3 regions of the Paenibacillus sp. UMB4589-SE434 genome follow, and region 1 is predicted to be linked to each of the others. Evidence: predicted binding sites of a transcription regulator. Region 1 holds the regulator's gene; each other region holds the start of a gene.
The links. Region 1 encodes Rex, which represses fermentation and respiration genes when NADH is low (regulators of the CRP and FNR family bind a similar motif). Its sites were predicted from a motif close to TTGTGAAATATTTCACAA; they were not measured.
Positions count from the first base shown of each region.

Region 2: the regulator Rex is predicted to act here: its motif matches at 2,837-2,854, upstream of QP775_RS15975 (cytochrome ubiquinol oxidase subunit I).
Region 3: the regulator Rex is predicted to act here: its motif matches at 2,541-2,558, upstream of QP775_RS11210 (cytochrome ubiquinol oxidase subunit I).

Region 1 covers NZ_JASOYK010000001.1:320,634-325,840, reverse strand. The annotation lists gene QP775_RS01555 (lytic polysaccharide monooxygenase) at 401-1,753, shown strand; gene QP775_RS01550 (cell wall elongation regulator TseB-like domain-containing protein) at 1,816-2,358, opposite strand; gene QP775_RS01545 (amidohydrolase) at 2,374-3,684, opposite strand; gene QP775_RS01540 (redox-sensing transcriptional repressor Rex) at 3,659-4,333, opposite strand; gene dinG (ATP-dependent DNA helicase DinG) at 4,377-5,207, opposite strand, start outside.
Region 2 covers NZ_JASOYK010000004.1:151,414-156,620, reverse strand. The annotation lists gene QP775_RS15985 (PstS family phosphate ABC transporter substrate-binding protein) at 67-1,044, opposite strand; gene QP775_RS15980 (methyl-accepting chemotaxis protein) at 1,166-2,353, opposite strand; gene QP775_RS15975 (cytochrome ubiquinol oxidase subunit I) at 2,893-4,248, shown strand; gene QP775_RS15970 (cytochrome d ubiquinol oxidase subunit II) at 4,248-5,207, shown strand, end outside.
Region 3 covers NZ_JASOYK010000002.1:212,860-218,066, forward strand. The annotation lists gene QP775_RS11200 (hybrid sensor histidine kinase/response regulator) at 1-948, shown strand, start outside; gene QP775_RS11205 (response regulator) at 923-2,107, shown strand; gene QP775_RS11210 (cytochrome ubiquinol oxidase subunit I) at 2,785-4,182, shown strand; gene cydB (cytochrome d ubiquinol oxidase subunit II) at 4,179-5,195, shown strand; gene cydD (thiol reductant ABC exporter subunit CydD) at 5,195-5,207, shown strand, end outside.

The DNA.
Region 1 (5,207 bases):
AGTTTATACGGTATCAATTAATAAAAATGATGATGTATTAAATTTTGTTAAAATCTTTAGTTCACACAACGTTCACAATTTAAGATATGATAAGGACAAGTCATCTTCCCTCTTCCGCCTACATCCTTTACGAACACCACTCCAGTTATAAGCTAGCGACTCGTCAACTCCCAGCTGATTTATCGACAACTCACATCATGTTTCCGATCTCACATCGTATATGAGCTCATATGAGTTTATATAAATCTAGCTTCAGAAAGGAGGGTTCTTTGCTGCTGATAGATCTTTTGTTACCGCTTTAAGAACACATGTATGAAAGGAGGTTATAACGTCTATTTTCAGAAGCTTAGAATCGAATTTAATAGATTGTCATTTGCCAAAATAAGAGGAGGTTAATGATATGAATCAACTTCGATTGCCGAACCAAGTGATGACCAAGCTTTTTGTTGCGTGTGGCGTGATGTTTATTGCTGCTATATGTATGGTACTTTTTTCAGATAAAGCATTTGGACACGGTTATATAGAGGGGCCTGCCAGCCGAGCCGCTTTATGCAAATTGGGACAGAACACCGATTGCGGTGCCATCATTTATGAGCCACAAAGTTTGGAAGCCCCTAAAGGTTTCCCTAACACTGGCCCTGCGGATGGGAAGATCGCAAGCGCTAACGGCGCATTCCCTAAGCTGGATGAGCAATCTGCTACTCGTTGGACAAAAGTCAACATTAGCGGCGGACAGACTACTTTTAATTGGAAGCTAACAGCTGCGCATGCAACAACGAGTTGGAAATACTACATTACTAAGCCTAATTGGAACCCTAATTCGGCCCTTACTCGCGCTTCCTTTGACCTTACACCATTCTGCTCTGTGAATTATGGCGGTGCGCGTCCTCCATTTACTTACTCCGATACGTGCAACGTACCTACAGATCGTTCGGGATATCATGTCATCTTAGCAGTATGGGAAATCGCGGATACAGGAAATGCGTTCTACAATGTCATTGACGTGAACTTTGGTGGCAACAACCCTACTGATCCCCAAGCTCCAACTGCTCCTGCCGCTCTTAACTCTACCGGCAGCACATCTACCTCTGTATCGTTGGCTTGGAACGCGTCTACCGATAATGTAGGTGTCACAGGATACAACGTCTATAACGGTAGTAATCTTGTTGCTGTTGTGTCAGGATCGACGTTAAATTACACCGTTAACGGACTTACTTCCAACACAGCTTATACATTCTCTGTTAAAGCTGTCGATGCTGCCGGCAATGTATCTGCGGCTAGCAATGCAGTCACTGTCACCACACCACCAGTTCCAGTAGATACTCAAGCACCAACTGTGCCTACTGGCTTACATGTGATGGGCACAACGACGGCTACAAGCATACCGTTAATGTGGAGTGCATCCACAGACAATGTCGGCGTAGCTGGTTATCGTGTATATCAAGGAACAACTTTAGTCGCGACCGTATCGGGCACAACGACTAGTTACGTCGTTACAGGCTTGAGCGCCAGCACTACTTACACGTTTACTGTTCGTGCGTTCGACGCAGCGGGCAATGTGTCCGCAGACAGCAATGCGATTAGCGCCACAACGACCGCAACTCCTACTGTTCCGGCTTGGGCACCTAACACGGCATATACCGTCGGTACAAAAGTTAGCTACAATGGCAATGTGTATGAGTGCCGCCAGCCTCACACCTCTTTAATTGGTTGGGAGCCAAGCAATGTGCCCGCTTTGTGGCAGCTGAAATAGGTTAATTATCCTGACCACGTCGTCCAAAATAATAATACCCTAGGGGCTATGCCCCTAGGGTATTATTGATTAGGCATTGCATATACATCCAGCTTAGCACCAGACTTGAAGTCAAAAAAATGATAGAAATATCGTTTAATGCCATTTTCATCTGGACGTTGTACCTGCGCCTGCCATACAAATGTCTGTTCGCCCTTATCGTTAGCTTTCACACCTGGAATAACACGTACAATATGAATTCCTGCATATTCCGTCTGAAGCAATTCGGTTACTTGAGCCTTTGAGACACCGTCAGCTGCCTTCATCACAGTTACAGGGTCCGTATCTTTAGCACCTACCCATACCATTTGTTCGGCATCGGCTTGATCTTTACCTGTTACGATATAATAAACGGTATCCCATACAGACTTATCTACATGAATAATTTCTTTCAGCGCAATTGCTTTATTCGCCCGCTGAATGATCTCTGCTTCCCTCGCATGCTCAATATCGTTAACCGACATCAAATATCGAACAGTCAGAAATCCCAACAAAACGATTACAAAAGATACGGCTAATATCCACAACCTCATTCGGCTGTGCCGCCTCGCTCGAGTTCTGGCCATCTTCGCCTCCTCCGTCTATCGGCTAAGCAAGCCTTCAAAGCATTGCGAAGCTTCATAGCGAATTTGTTCTTCATCAAGCGTCGTACATGTGCCGTCCTTGACCACTTGTTTTCCGTCAATCCATACATGTTTGACATCTTGGCCTGAAGCTGAATACACCATGTGCGATACAAGATCGGTATGTGGCAGCAAATGAGGCTGGTCAATGTTCACAGCAACAAAATCTGCCTTCATACCCACTTCAAGCAGTCCGACATCTTGCAGTCCGATTGTACGCGCACCATTAATCGTAGCCATACGCATCGCCTCTGCGGCAGGAACAGCCGTTGGATCGCCCGATACCCCTTTATGAATCATTGCTGCCAGTCGCATTTCCTGGAACATATCCAAGTTGTTGTTGCTTGCCGCACCGTCCGTTCCCAGGGATACATTAACTCCAGCGCGTTGAAGATCTACAACTCTTGCAATCCCACTCGCAAGCTTCAAGTTGCTAGCTGGATTATGAGATACACCTACATGATGACGTGCAAGCACTTCAATTTCTTCATCTGTCAAATGAACACCATGAGCTACAAAGGACGGTCGGCTAAAGAAGCCCAATTTCTCGAGATGAGCTACTGGACGCAGGCCATAATCTTTGACGTTCTGCTCTACTTCCGCTCGTGTCTCAGACATATGTGTATGCAGCATCAAATCCATATCGTGCGCTGCCTGTACGAATTTCTCTATAAACGCTGGTGGACACGTATAAGGAGCATGAGGGGCTAGCATTGTCGTAATGCGCCCTTCCGCCTGACCGTTCCAATCTTTCGCGAATTGGACCGCTTCATTCAGCTTCATCTGCTGTACCTCATCACTGCACAAGCCGATTGCACCACGCATCAGTGCTGCACGGATACCCGCCTGCTCGCTTACCTTTGCTACTTCATTCATATGATCGTACATATCAACAAAGGTAGTCGTGCCGCCCTTTAACATTTCCAGAACAGCCAATGCAGTGCCCCAGTATACATCCTGATCCGTAAACTTTCCTTCCATAGGCCACATTTTCTCTTCCAGCCATCTTTGAAGCACCATATCGTCGCCATAACCACGAAGCAGCGTCATGGCAGCATGCCCATGCGTGTTCACAAGACCAGGCATAAAGAACAGCCCGTTCCCATCAATAATTTGCGCATCGGCTTGATGATATTGTTCAGGCAAATCTGCACCAATATGCATGATCCGACCATTTTCAACTACCATATATCCTTTGAGAGTCGAACTAGTCGCATCTGGCTGCAATTGTGCAAATAAGCCATTACGTACGATTAATGTTGTCGTCATGTGTCACCGTGTCCTTTCCTTCTTCATCATCTTGTAAATAATACGCCAGGCTGAACAGATCAGTCGTAAAGTCAGCCGTATGCACACGGATATGCGCTGGAACTTTTAAAATAACAGGTGCAAAGTTCAAAATCGCCTCAACTCCCGCCTGAACGAATTGATCTGCGACTTGCTGTGCTTCCAGTGCGGGTACAGTAATTATCCCAATACGGATACGATTCTCGATCACGGTAGATTGTAATTCTTCCATCGGTTGAACGCGTAGATTGTTAATAGTCGTATTTATTTTGGAAGGCTGCGCATCAAATACGGCTACAATCTTCATGTTATCATTCAAATATACCGTGTAATTACATAAGGCATGTCCTAGCTTACCAGCACCAACCAAACCAACGTGCACTTTCTGATCCAGCTTTAGAATATGCTTGATCTGCTCAATCAAATACGACACGTCATAGCCGATCCCTTTGCGTCCGAAATCTCCGAAATAAGCCAAATCTTTGCGAATCTGAGCCGGATTCAAATCCAGCTTCTGCCCAAGATCCTGCGAGGATACAGTCAGAACCTCACGTTGCTTTAATTCCAACAGATGGCGCAGGTAAATCGGTAGTCGACGAACGACTGCTTCTGATATTTTTAACGTCTTCATCGATAGAGCCCCCTCTCGATAGTTAAATACAGTTGTAGAGTTCTTAGCTGTTATTGTCTATCGTTTCGTTATCTTCTAACCAGGTTTCGATCCGAGGCACTAGTTGATCCGTCGCCATATGTTCCATCTTCGGACCTGGCAGCGAGTATAAGAAATGCTTGCCATAACTTGTCTCAATTACACGCGTATCATAAATGATGACGATTCCTTTATCCCGAGTTGTACGTACCAAACGTCCAAATCCCTGCTTAAATCGAATGACGGCTTGCGGTATAGACAGCTTGCGAAACGGGTTTTGCTTCTGTCTTTTCAGGCGATCCGACTTCGCTTCTACAAGCGGATGATTCGGCGGCTGGAACGGCAATCGAACAATAGCGAGGCAAGTAAGTGCATCACCAGGAATATCTACACCCTCCCAGAAGCTGCTTGTACCCAGCAGCACAGAAGACGTCTGCTCCTGAAATCTTCGAGTCAGCTTACTCCGGTTGCCGCTATCCATCCCTTGTCCCAGCACTTGAATTCCATGCGGCGCTAGCGAATCTTTGAGCTGTTCATAAACATCTTTGAGCATGCGATAAGATGTAAAGAGTACGAGCATGCGGCCGCGGGTTACTTTGGCAATATCCCCTATCGATTGAGCCAGCTTGCTGTTAAATAGCGGGTCACCTGAACCTTTAACAGTAGGAAAATCTCGCGGAATAACAACCAGTGCTTGTTCTCGGTAATTAAATGGAGAAGGTAAAATCACGCTGTGCAGCCTACCATCCCGTGCAGCTTCCTTCAAACCAATCTGTTCTTCCACGAACTGGAACGACTTGTCAACAGATAATGTCGCCGATGTTAAAATAATGCTTTTCTTCGGTTCGAAGAAATA
Region 2 (5,207 bases), on a different contig from region 1:
TCACATTTCCATACCTGTTGTATGATGCTGATGGGATTGGACCTATCTAAGCGATTGATTCGCTTGTTATTGGCCCAGTTGCTTCAACTGCTCATCATATTTTTCCTGCGGAAGTGCTACGTAACCCGCTTCTGCCGCTACACTGCCTGCTGTCTTTAAGTAGTATTCAACAAAAGCTTTGACTTCTGGCTTCTCCATATGCTTCTTGCTCACATAGATCAGCAAAGGACGGGATAATGGAGCATAGCTGCCATCTTTGATCGTTTCCAAGTTAGGTTCTACCGTTGCTTTTCCGTTGTCAACCGGAACCAGCTTCAAGTTCGCTTTATTCTCTTCATAGAATGAGAATCCGAAGTATCCAAGTGAGTTTTTGTCACCCGTTACACCCTGTACAATCGCATTTGTATCAGCGGCAAACGTAATTTGACCATCGTTGCGCATCGCTTTGGACTCACCGTTAATTTCTTCTGTGAAATAGTCGAAAGTACCATGATCAGCACCAGGAGAATACACTTTGATCTCTTCTGCAGGCCAGCCTGCACGAACATCAGCCCATGTTTTTACTTTGGAATTAGGTTCGTAAATTTTCTTCAACTCATCCGTGGACAACTTGTCAACAAATGTGTTCTCCTTGTTCACAACAACGGTCAAACCATCATAAGCCACTGTCAGTTCCAAATACTCAATGCCATTCTTCTTGGCTTCTTCCGCTTCTTTGTCTTTAATTGGACGCGACGCGTTGCTGATTGCCGTCTCTCCCTTGGCGAAGCGCTTAAATCCGCCACCCGTACCTGCTGTGCCTACAGACACTCGAACGTCTTTATGCTCCTTGCCGAACTCCTCCGCTACAGCCTCCGTCATCGGGTACACTGTGCTCGATCCGTCTATGTCAATCGTTCCGGACAATTGAGCTGCGCTTTCTGCTCCTGCATTGTTTCCAGATCCTGCTTCTTCCTTCTTAGCACTGCTGCCGCATGCGGACATTACTACAGCTATTACTGTAATTAATGTCAAGAGCATGATTTGTTTTCCCCACTTCTTCAAGTAAATCCACCCCTTCTGAATTGTTACTACCATAGCTAGTAATTGTTGTTTGCTTACAATTCATAGTTTATCGTCCAAGTGTTAAGACTGTTTGGCATATATGTTAACGCAATGTAAAAATTCAAGCATTTTCAGACATCGCTGATAAATGATGCTGTGCTTCCTTCGCTTTCATCGACATCCGATTGGCATAATCATCTACCTGCACGAGACTTTCCCTATTATCAGCGATCATACGGAACAATCGTTCGAACTGTGACAACGCCGTCTTCAGTCCCGCAACCGTATGATGAGTCTCAGCTGCAGAAGCTTCGCTTGCTTGTACGGTGGCCGAGAGTGAGCGTCCCATCTGAAGCAGAGTCTCTTCAATCTGATCTGTCGCCGATTTCGTAAGTACAGCCAACTTGCGGACTTCCGTAGCTACGACCTCAAAGCCACGGCCATGTTCTCCTGCGCGTGCCGCTTCAATAGAAGCATTAAGCGCCAGCATATGGCACGTATCCGACCACCCTCTAATGATACCGACAGAATCGGCTACTGCCGCGGCATGCTCCGTTAGCTCTTCCGTCTGTCTCTTCTGTTCCTCTGCCTGCTGGGCAACAAGCTGAAAGGAACTTGCCACTTTATCCAGCACCGATTTCCCCTTCAGTGTCTCCTCGATCATTTCAGCCGCATGCTCTAAACCCTCTGATGCTGAAGCACGTACATGCTCCGCTTCTTGTCGAATGACAGTTAATGAGCCCATGGTCGACTTTACGGTCGATTGTTCTTGCTGCGCATGCTTTTCGCGCATGATTTTCGAGAGTGCGGTTATTGACTTGGGACCGATTACGCCCGCCAATCTCCCCTGCTTCGTAAATACAATGCTGTCGTACATTCGTTCTTCAGGGCGCGCAGCCACTAAATCCAAGAGCTCGGAGGTAGCGGTACCATATTCTACAAACAATCCGTCCTTATCCATCAATCTGGAGATGGGCTTATCATAGAGCAGGGCAGGAGAGAATCTTCTGCCCATCACTTCATAGAAACGATCGCGCATCACAAGACCAACTGGCCTATTTTCCCCATCGATAACAACTAGACAACGTAATGCTGCATCCGCATTAAATAATTGTTCTGCCTCCATTACGTTTGCGCTGCTTAATATAGAAGGTGCCCATTGTAATAGACCTTCATATTCCATCCGATTGCGTTCCACTGTCGTCCCATTCGGTAACGTTGAGGACTTCGTCTGCATAGTGGAACCTGTCGAATGCGCATCCACCGCTTTTATTGCTTCCTGTTGTGAACGGTTTAACAATACTGTCAAGACCCACCACTCCATCTCTACGATTGCATATTCAAGTGTCTTAAGTCCTAATGTAGCACCTTAATGTAAAAGCGTTAGCTTACTTTTGTAAAATGTTTGTAAAATATCAAGACAAAAACTTTATCTATCGTACGTTCTATTTAAAATAGTAGAATGACTTATTTCTGACAAATATTATAATAATCACCCAGTGACAAACTTTAGACACAGCTTGTTCAATCCCTTTTCACAATTGTTGTGAAAATCATCACACTTTTCACGTACACTAATACAAAGCTGTGATATTAATCATAGACGTACAGATTAGATCGCAGCATAGAAATATAGTGAAGGAAGGTGTGCATTATGGATCCGGCTCAACATGCAAAGCGTATCCAGAAGCAAGAGAAAATATTGATCACGGTGAGCTTTATCGTCGGAATCATTATGCTCTTGGCATTCATACGTCGTTTCTTCTAACGACGGACATTTGTTTGCGTGATTAAGTGAAGTTATTCACAATTTAGACACAGAGAAAAAAATGGAGGAGTAGATACAGGATGACGGCTGCTTACGATCCGGTTATTTTTAGCCGAATACTTACCGGACTTACCCTTTTTGTACACATCATTTACGCTACGATTGGCGTTGGCGTTCCCCTGATGATCGCCTTGGCAGAATGGATTGGCATTAAGCGCAATGATACGTATTACTTATTAATGGCACGGCGCTGGGCACGCGGCTTCACGGTCACTGTAGCCGTTGGCGTAGTGACGGGCACAGCTATCGGTTTACAATTAAGCCTCTTATGGCCTAACTTTATGCGTGTGGGCGGACAAGCCATTGCCCTGCCCCTGTTTCTAGAAACATTTGCTTTCTTTGTGGAAGCCATTTTCCTCGGCATTTATTTATACACATGGGATCGATTCAAAAACCGGATGGTGCATTTCGCCCTCTTGATTCCGGTTGCGATCGGCTCATCTGCATCTGCTTTTTTTATTACGACTGTTAATGCCTTTATGAACACACCGCAAGGCTTTGATTGGGTAGATGGCAAAATGGAGAATATCCAACCGCTGCTCGCAATGTTTAATCCAGCAATGCCAACAAAGGTCAGCCACGTTCTTGTGACTGCATATGTAACGTCTGCCTTCTGCCTCGGTGCTATTGCTGCCTTTGCTATGATTCGCGGCCGCAAGCATGTCTATTATAAAAAAGCGCTCAAGCTGACGATGACAGCGGCACTAGTCTTTGCCCTTGCATCCGCCGCGATTGGCGACCTGTCTGGTAAATTTCTGCATGAGTACCAACCCGAAAAACTCGCTGCCGCAGAATGGCATTTTGATACCTCGGATAAAGCAGAGCTTATACTGGGTGGAATATTAACTGACGAAAATGAAGTGAAGTTTGCGATTAAAATTCCGTTTGCATTAAGTATATTGGCCGGGGGCACCCCTGATACGGTTGTCAAAGGGTTAAATGAAATACCCGAGCACCTGCGACCACCACTAAAAGCAAGCCATTATTTCTTTGATATGATGGTGTTCATCGGGATTTATTTGACCGTCATCTCACTAGCATACGTAATCGCTCAACGCCGCAGCCGTAAGACAGGCAAGCCAGTCAGCCGATTACTGCTCTGGGGGGTCGTATTAGGAGCCCCATTAGCTATTATGGCAATCGAATCAGGTTGGATGTTCGCTGAGGTGGGACGCCAGCCTTGGATTATTAGAGGATACATGACGGTAGCCGAAGGAGCCACGACATCTGCTCATGTCGATACAATGTTATGGATATTTGCCCTATTGTACGCACTGCTTACCTTTACTTGCGTAAAAGTACTCATTAAGATGTTCAAACATAACCCGGCTGAGGACGAAATTATCGCTCGCGGCATTGAGGGGGGACATAAGTGATGAGCTATGAATTACTAGGCATTACGATTTTATGGATATTTTTGTTTGGCTATTTGCTCGTAGCGTCGATCGACTTTGGAGCCGGCTTCTTTAGCTACTACAGTACCATTAGCGGCAAGCGTCACATTATACACCGTATCATTGAAAGATACTTATCTCCTGTATGGGAAGTAACCAACGTATTTCTTGTCTTTTTTATCGTTGGGCTTGTCGGCTTCTTCCCTGATGCAGCGTATTATTATGGAACAGCACTGCTTATTCCGGGAAGCCTGGCTACTATATTGCTAGCAATTCGCGGCTCCTATTATGCGTTCAGCACGTATGGTTCGCGCGATAACCGTATTTATCAATTTTTGTATGGCGCAAGCGGGCTGCTAATTCCTGCGGCATTATCCACCGTACTGGCCATCTCGGAAGGTGGCTATATTACGGAGCAAGGCGGGAAAGTTAGCTTTGAATTCAGCAAATTGTTTACCAATGTGTATCCGTATTCTGTTATTCTACTTGCCATAGTTAGCGTGCTCTATATCTCAGCTATGTTCTTGACGTATTATGCCGCGAAGGCACAAGATGAGCCCGCGCTTCAAGTCGTACGTAAATACGCGCTCTTCTGGTCGCTTCCCACGATACTGGCCAGCTTGTTTGTCTTCTACTCTATAAAAGGACATAACGAGCAGCATTTTTACAATATGGTAGATAACGGTTGGATGTTTGTGATGTCATTTCTATTCTTCCTAACTGCCGTATTGTTGGTGTGGCGACGTCGCAATTATGGGATCGCTTTTGTGGCGGTTATGCTGCAGTTTGGATTTGCCTGGTTTGGATATGGAAAGGCTCATCTGCCTTACCTGCTCTACCCGTACTTAACGATTCATGACAACTTTACGAATCCAGCGATGGCTACTGCTCTAATCACGGTATTTGTGTTAGGTCTGCTCATTCTGATTCCGTCCCTTTTC
Region 3 (5,207 bases), on a different contig from region 1:
CTTGCACGCAGTGGCAAGACGGCCTTATCGTTACTGGAACATGGCAATCGATTTAACCTGTGTATTATGGATGTTATGATGCCGACGATGTCAGGTTTTGATTTGTGCCGTGTTATCCGGCAGATGTATAGTCCACTGGATCTGCCTGTATTAATGGCGACGGCGGGCTCAAACGTACATTTGAATCAAATCGGGTTTGAGGCAGGAGCCAACGATTTTATTCATAAGCCATATGATTGGACGGATCTAAAAGGCAGGGTCAAGACGTTAGTGCAGCTAAAGGAAACGGTGCTGCAGCTTGTGCATTCGGAGAGAGATATGCTGCGAGCGCAGATTAAACCTCATTTTCTGTTTAACTCCATTAACACAATATTATGGATGAGTAAGCGCGATTCTGATGAAACGAGGAAATTGCTGCATGCACTCAGTGATTTTTTACGAGGCAGCTTTGACTTTGATAACCAAGAGATTGAAGTGCCTTTTGCGGATGAACTGCGTATCATTGAAGCCTATTTATCCCTCGAGCGAGCACGTTTTGGCTCACGTCTCAAGGTGGAGTACAATTTGGAGGAGAGGAACTTCGCCGTTCCTCCACTGCTGCTGCAGCCTATTGTGGAGAATGCTGTCCGCCACGGTATCATGGAGAAGGTGGAAGGCGGAACCATAGTAATTACTTCGCGCAGAGTAGAGATGTGGATCGAGCTATCGGTGTCCGATGATGGAGTGGGCATGGATATAGATCGTATCGATTTGGATAAGAAGGTCCATGGAGCATTCTTATTTGGAGACAAGCGTGGGGGAATTGGACTTTCTAACATAAACCGCAGAATACGCAGCTTGTATGGTACTTCCTTGAGCATTGCTGACCGTGAAGGCGGTGGCACGGTGGTAACCATGCGAATACGAGCAGGAGATGATGATCATGACTTATCAAATAGTCGTCGTTGACGACGAACTTCCGGCTCTGGGAGAGATGGAAGACCTGTTAAAAGAAGAGGTATTGGCAGGAGAGGTTGTCCTGTTCTCTCATGCGGAACACGCGCTGGAGTGGGTATTGCGTCATGAACCGGATATCGTCTTACTGGATATTCAGATGCCAGGAATAAATGGACTTGCTTTTGCGGAGCGTTTGCTAGATGCCAAGTCGATGATCGAGGTCGTGTTTGTTACGGCTTATAATCAGTACGCGCTGCAAGCGTTTGAGTTAAGTGCTGTTGACTATATTCTAAAGCCGGTCAAACCAGAGCGCCTGAGTCGTACACTGCAGCGAATCCATAGCAGACGTCTAGGACAAATGAGGCCAGATCATCATAAGCTTAATCCGAATGTGGCTGACGCCCATATTACAATGGACATAGAGAATCAGCAAGCCAAAGCCATCCCTTCCATATTCAGTCTCGGCCGTTTAAAAATAGAAGCTCCATCTGGTTTGCTCAAATGGCGGACTGTAAAAGTAGAAGAACTATTTGCGTATTTGCTGTTAAAGGGCTCAGCCAGTCTTGATCAGATTATTAATGATATATTCCCGAATTCGGATCCTAATAAGGCTAAAGCTTATGTACACACTTGTGTATATCAAATTCGACGTGCCGTTGTGGAAGTATCGTTGCAAACGTATATACATGTGACTTACACTGACCGAATGTACAAGCTTATACTGTCTGATATTTGGCATGATAGGGAACTGTTTATGAATGAAAAAATTGAATCCTCCGATATCAAGGCGCTGGAAGAAATGTCATCTCTCTACCGCGGTGATTGGTGTGAAGGATTGGACGGAATGTGGATGACGACGCATCGGGAGGAGATTAGAGACCGATATTTGTGGCTTTTAGAGGACATGGTTGATCTCAATCAAAAGCAGGGCGAGTATCGGAAGGCGCTGGCCAGCATCCGCAAGCTCATGAAGCTTGATCCTTGGAACGAGCACTACGCCTCGCTGATGACGGAATTGTACGTGGAGAATGGCGAGAAGACAAGAGCCAAGCACTTTGTTCAAGAGTACCAAGACCAATATGAACGAGAGCTAGGCGAGTCGTTGTCTGAGGGCTGGTATCAGCGTATACATACAATATTTGAAGATGAAGTAGCTAGTACGCAGGAATAAGGTAAGCAACCTACATGCCTGCCTATGGCAGGGCTGCAATAAGTAAAGCTGTTCGTGACGTTCACGGACAGCTTTATTATTTAATAACAGCTGCAAATGGCAGAGGGAGTCGATGATGAGTCGCTTGCAGAAGCGTGGACCACTGCTTGGGTAAGATCAGCATGGGGAGATGGTCGAGCGAATCCAATCTGTATACATAAATGTAGAAAAATCATCCTTATTAAACACGGCGGAGCCGCTACCAGCGCAGGGTGAGTGTTATATTTCATTATATTTTCAAGTACATAATTGAAAATTTGTTGTCGATAACAATGTGTTTATCACTGAATTGCTCGCTGAGGATATCAACCCTCGTGCGGGTTAGTTGCAATTTACTAATTTGCTATGCCTTTTCACCATGAAATCGCTTATGTTTTTAACAAACCTGTGACGCTTGAGAAAAAGTTCTCAAATTCATCATGAAGAGGGCTTTGACGTGTGATTTATGTCACAACCGGAGCGTGACTTTTTTGACAGAATAATGATGGGTAAGGGCAATGGTGCCTGGAACCAAGCATAATTAGTATGTTCAGCAGGCAAGATTTCGTTAAGATGCAAGGCTGCTGACGGATTTTTGTCGCTTAAGACATAGTTTAACAACAGAGCTTATGAAAAAGAAATGCTGGAGGGGTAAACGAATGGATATGGTCATGCTGTCTCGGATCCAGTTCGCATCGACGACGATCTTTCACTTCTTCTTCGTCCCGGTGTCGATCGGTCTTGCGCTCATCATTGCGATGATGCAGACGATGTACGTCGTTAAAGGCGATGAGCAGTACAAGAAGATGGCAAAGTTCTGGGGTAAGTTGTTCCTCATTAACTTTGCAGTAGGTGTCGTTACGGGGATTATTCAAGAATTCCAGTTCGGTATGAACTGGTCCAACTATTCAAGATTCGTCGGGGACGTGTTTGGAGCGCCGCTTGCGATTGAAGCGCTGGCTGCCTTCTTCATGGAGTCTACATTTATCGGACTATGGATCTTTGGTTGGGATCGTTTGTCGAAAAAGGTACACTTGGTATGTATTTGGCTTGTAGCCATTGGTACGACACTATCGGCTTTCTGGATTTTGGCTGCCAACTCCTTTATGCAGCGTCCAGTTGGTTTCGAGATTACGAATGGCCGAGCGGAGATGAACGATTTCTTGGCTCTAATTACGAATGGCCAACTGTTAGTTGAGTTCCCGCACACGGTATTTGGTGCCTTTGCAACAGGGGCGTTCCTGATTACCGGTATTAGTGCCTATAAAATGTTAAAGAAGCAGGATACAGAATTTTTCAAGCAATCCTTTAAAATCGGCATTATTGTCGCTCTTGTTTCTTCCTTCTTAGTAGCGATCTTTGGTCACCAGCAAGCACAATATTTGGTGCATACACAACCGATGAAGATGGCTGCTGCGGAAGGCTTGTGGACGACAAGTGACGATCCTGCGCCGTGGACGGTGTTTGCTGCTATTAACACAGATAAGCAGTCAAACAAGTTTGAATTCAAAGTGCCTTACGCACTCAGCTTCCTATCCTACAGTAAGTTCTCAGGTGAAGTAATCGGGATGAAGGAATTGCAAGCAGAATACGAGCAAAAGTATGGTCCTGGGGATTACATTCCTCCTGTAAAAACGACGTTCTGGAGCTTCCGCATTATGGTGCTCGCGGGTACGCTTATGATTCTATTAGGCATGTACGGGGTATACATGATGGCACGCAAGAAGCTGGATAAGCTGAAGCCATGGTATCTGAATGCTATGTTGTTCGGGATTTCCTTGCCGTTTATCGGCAACACTTCCGGCTGGGTTATGACGGAGTTCGGGCGTCAACCATGGACAGTATTTGGTCTGATGAAGACGGAAGACAGTATCTCGCCAAGCGTGTCGGCAGGTCAAGTCTTGTTCTCGATGATTACATTTACGACAGTATATAGCATTTTAGGTATTATAGCAGTTTACTTATTTGTGAAAGTGATTAAGAAGGGGCCTAACGAGCCTGACACTTCACATACGATAGCGGCTAATGATCCATTTGCAAGGGAGGGACGGCAATAATGGAACTGAGTGAACTGTGGTTTGTTCTAGTCGGAGTATTGTTTGTCGGTTTCTTCTTCTTGGAAGGGTTCGACTTTGGTGTAGGTATGTCGACCGCTTTCCTCGCCAAGACTGATGGGGAACGTCGGGTGCTGATCAACTCGATTGGCCCATTCTGGGATGCTAATGAAGTATGGTTAATAACGGCTGGCGGTGCAATGTTTGCTGCATTTCCACACTGGTATGCTACCTTATTCAGTGGTTTCTATACACCGCTCGTCGTCGTTCTGCTTGCGCTCATCGGACGTGGTGTTGCGTTTGAGTTCCGCGGCAAAGGTGAAACGGAAACATGGAAGAAAACATGGGATATCGTCATTTTATTTGGCAGTATGCTTCCTCCATTCCTGTTCGGCGTTGTGTTTGCGAACTTGCTGCAGGGCTTGCCAATTGACAAGAACATGGAGATGAACGCAGGTCTGTTTGATGTCGTGAATGCTTATACCGTCGTTGGTGGTGTGACGGTAACGGTACTGTGTTTGGTGCATGGCCTCTTGTTTGCCACTTTGCGTACCATTGGTACCTTGCAGGAACGCGCTCGTAAACAAGCGAAGATGCTGCTTGTACCGCTGGCTGTATTGTTCGTTGCATTTGCTATCATGACATACACGATGACGGATATTTTTGAAGCACGTGGAACTATCCTGACCATCATGGCAGTGCTCGGTGTGATCGCATTTGTATTGTCTGGCTACTACATGAGCAAAAAGAAAGACGGCTGGGCATTTGCCATGACAGGCACTGTTATTGCACTGGCTATATCAGGCGTATTTGTAGGCATGTTCCCAAATGTCATGATCAGCTCGATCGACAGCGCGTTTAATTTGACCGTGTATAATGCTGCTTCCGGAGCCTACTCACTTAAAGTGATGACGATTGTAGCACTGAGCTTGCTGCCTTTCGTCCTCGGTTATCAAATTTGGAGCTACTTCGTGTTTCATAAACGGGTACATGAGAAGGAGCACTTGGAATACTAATGGGTAAAAAGA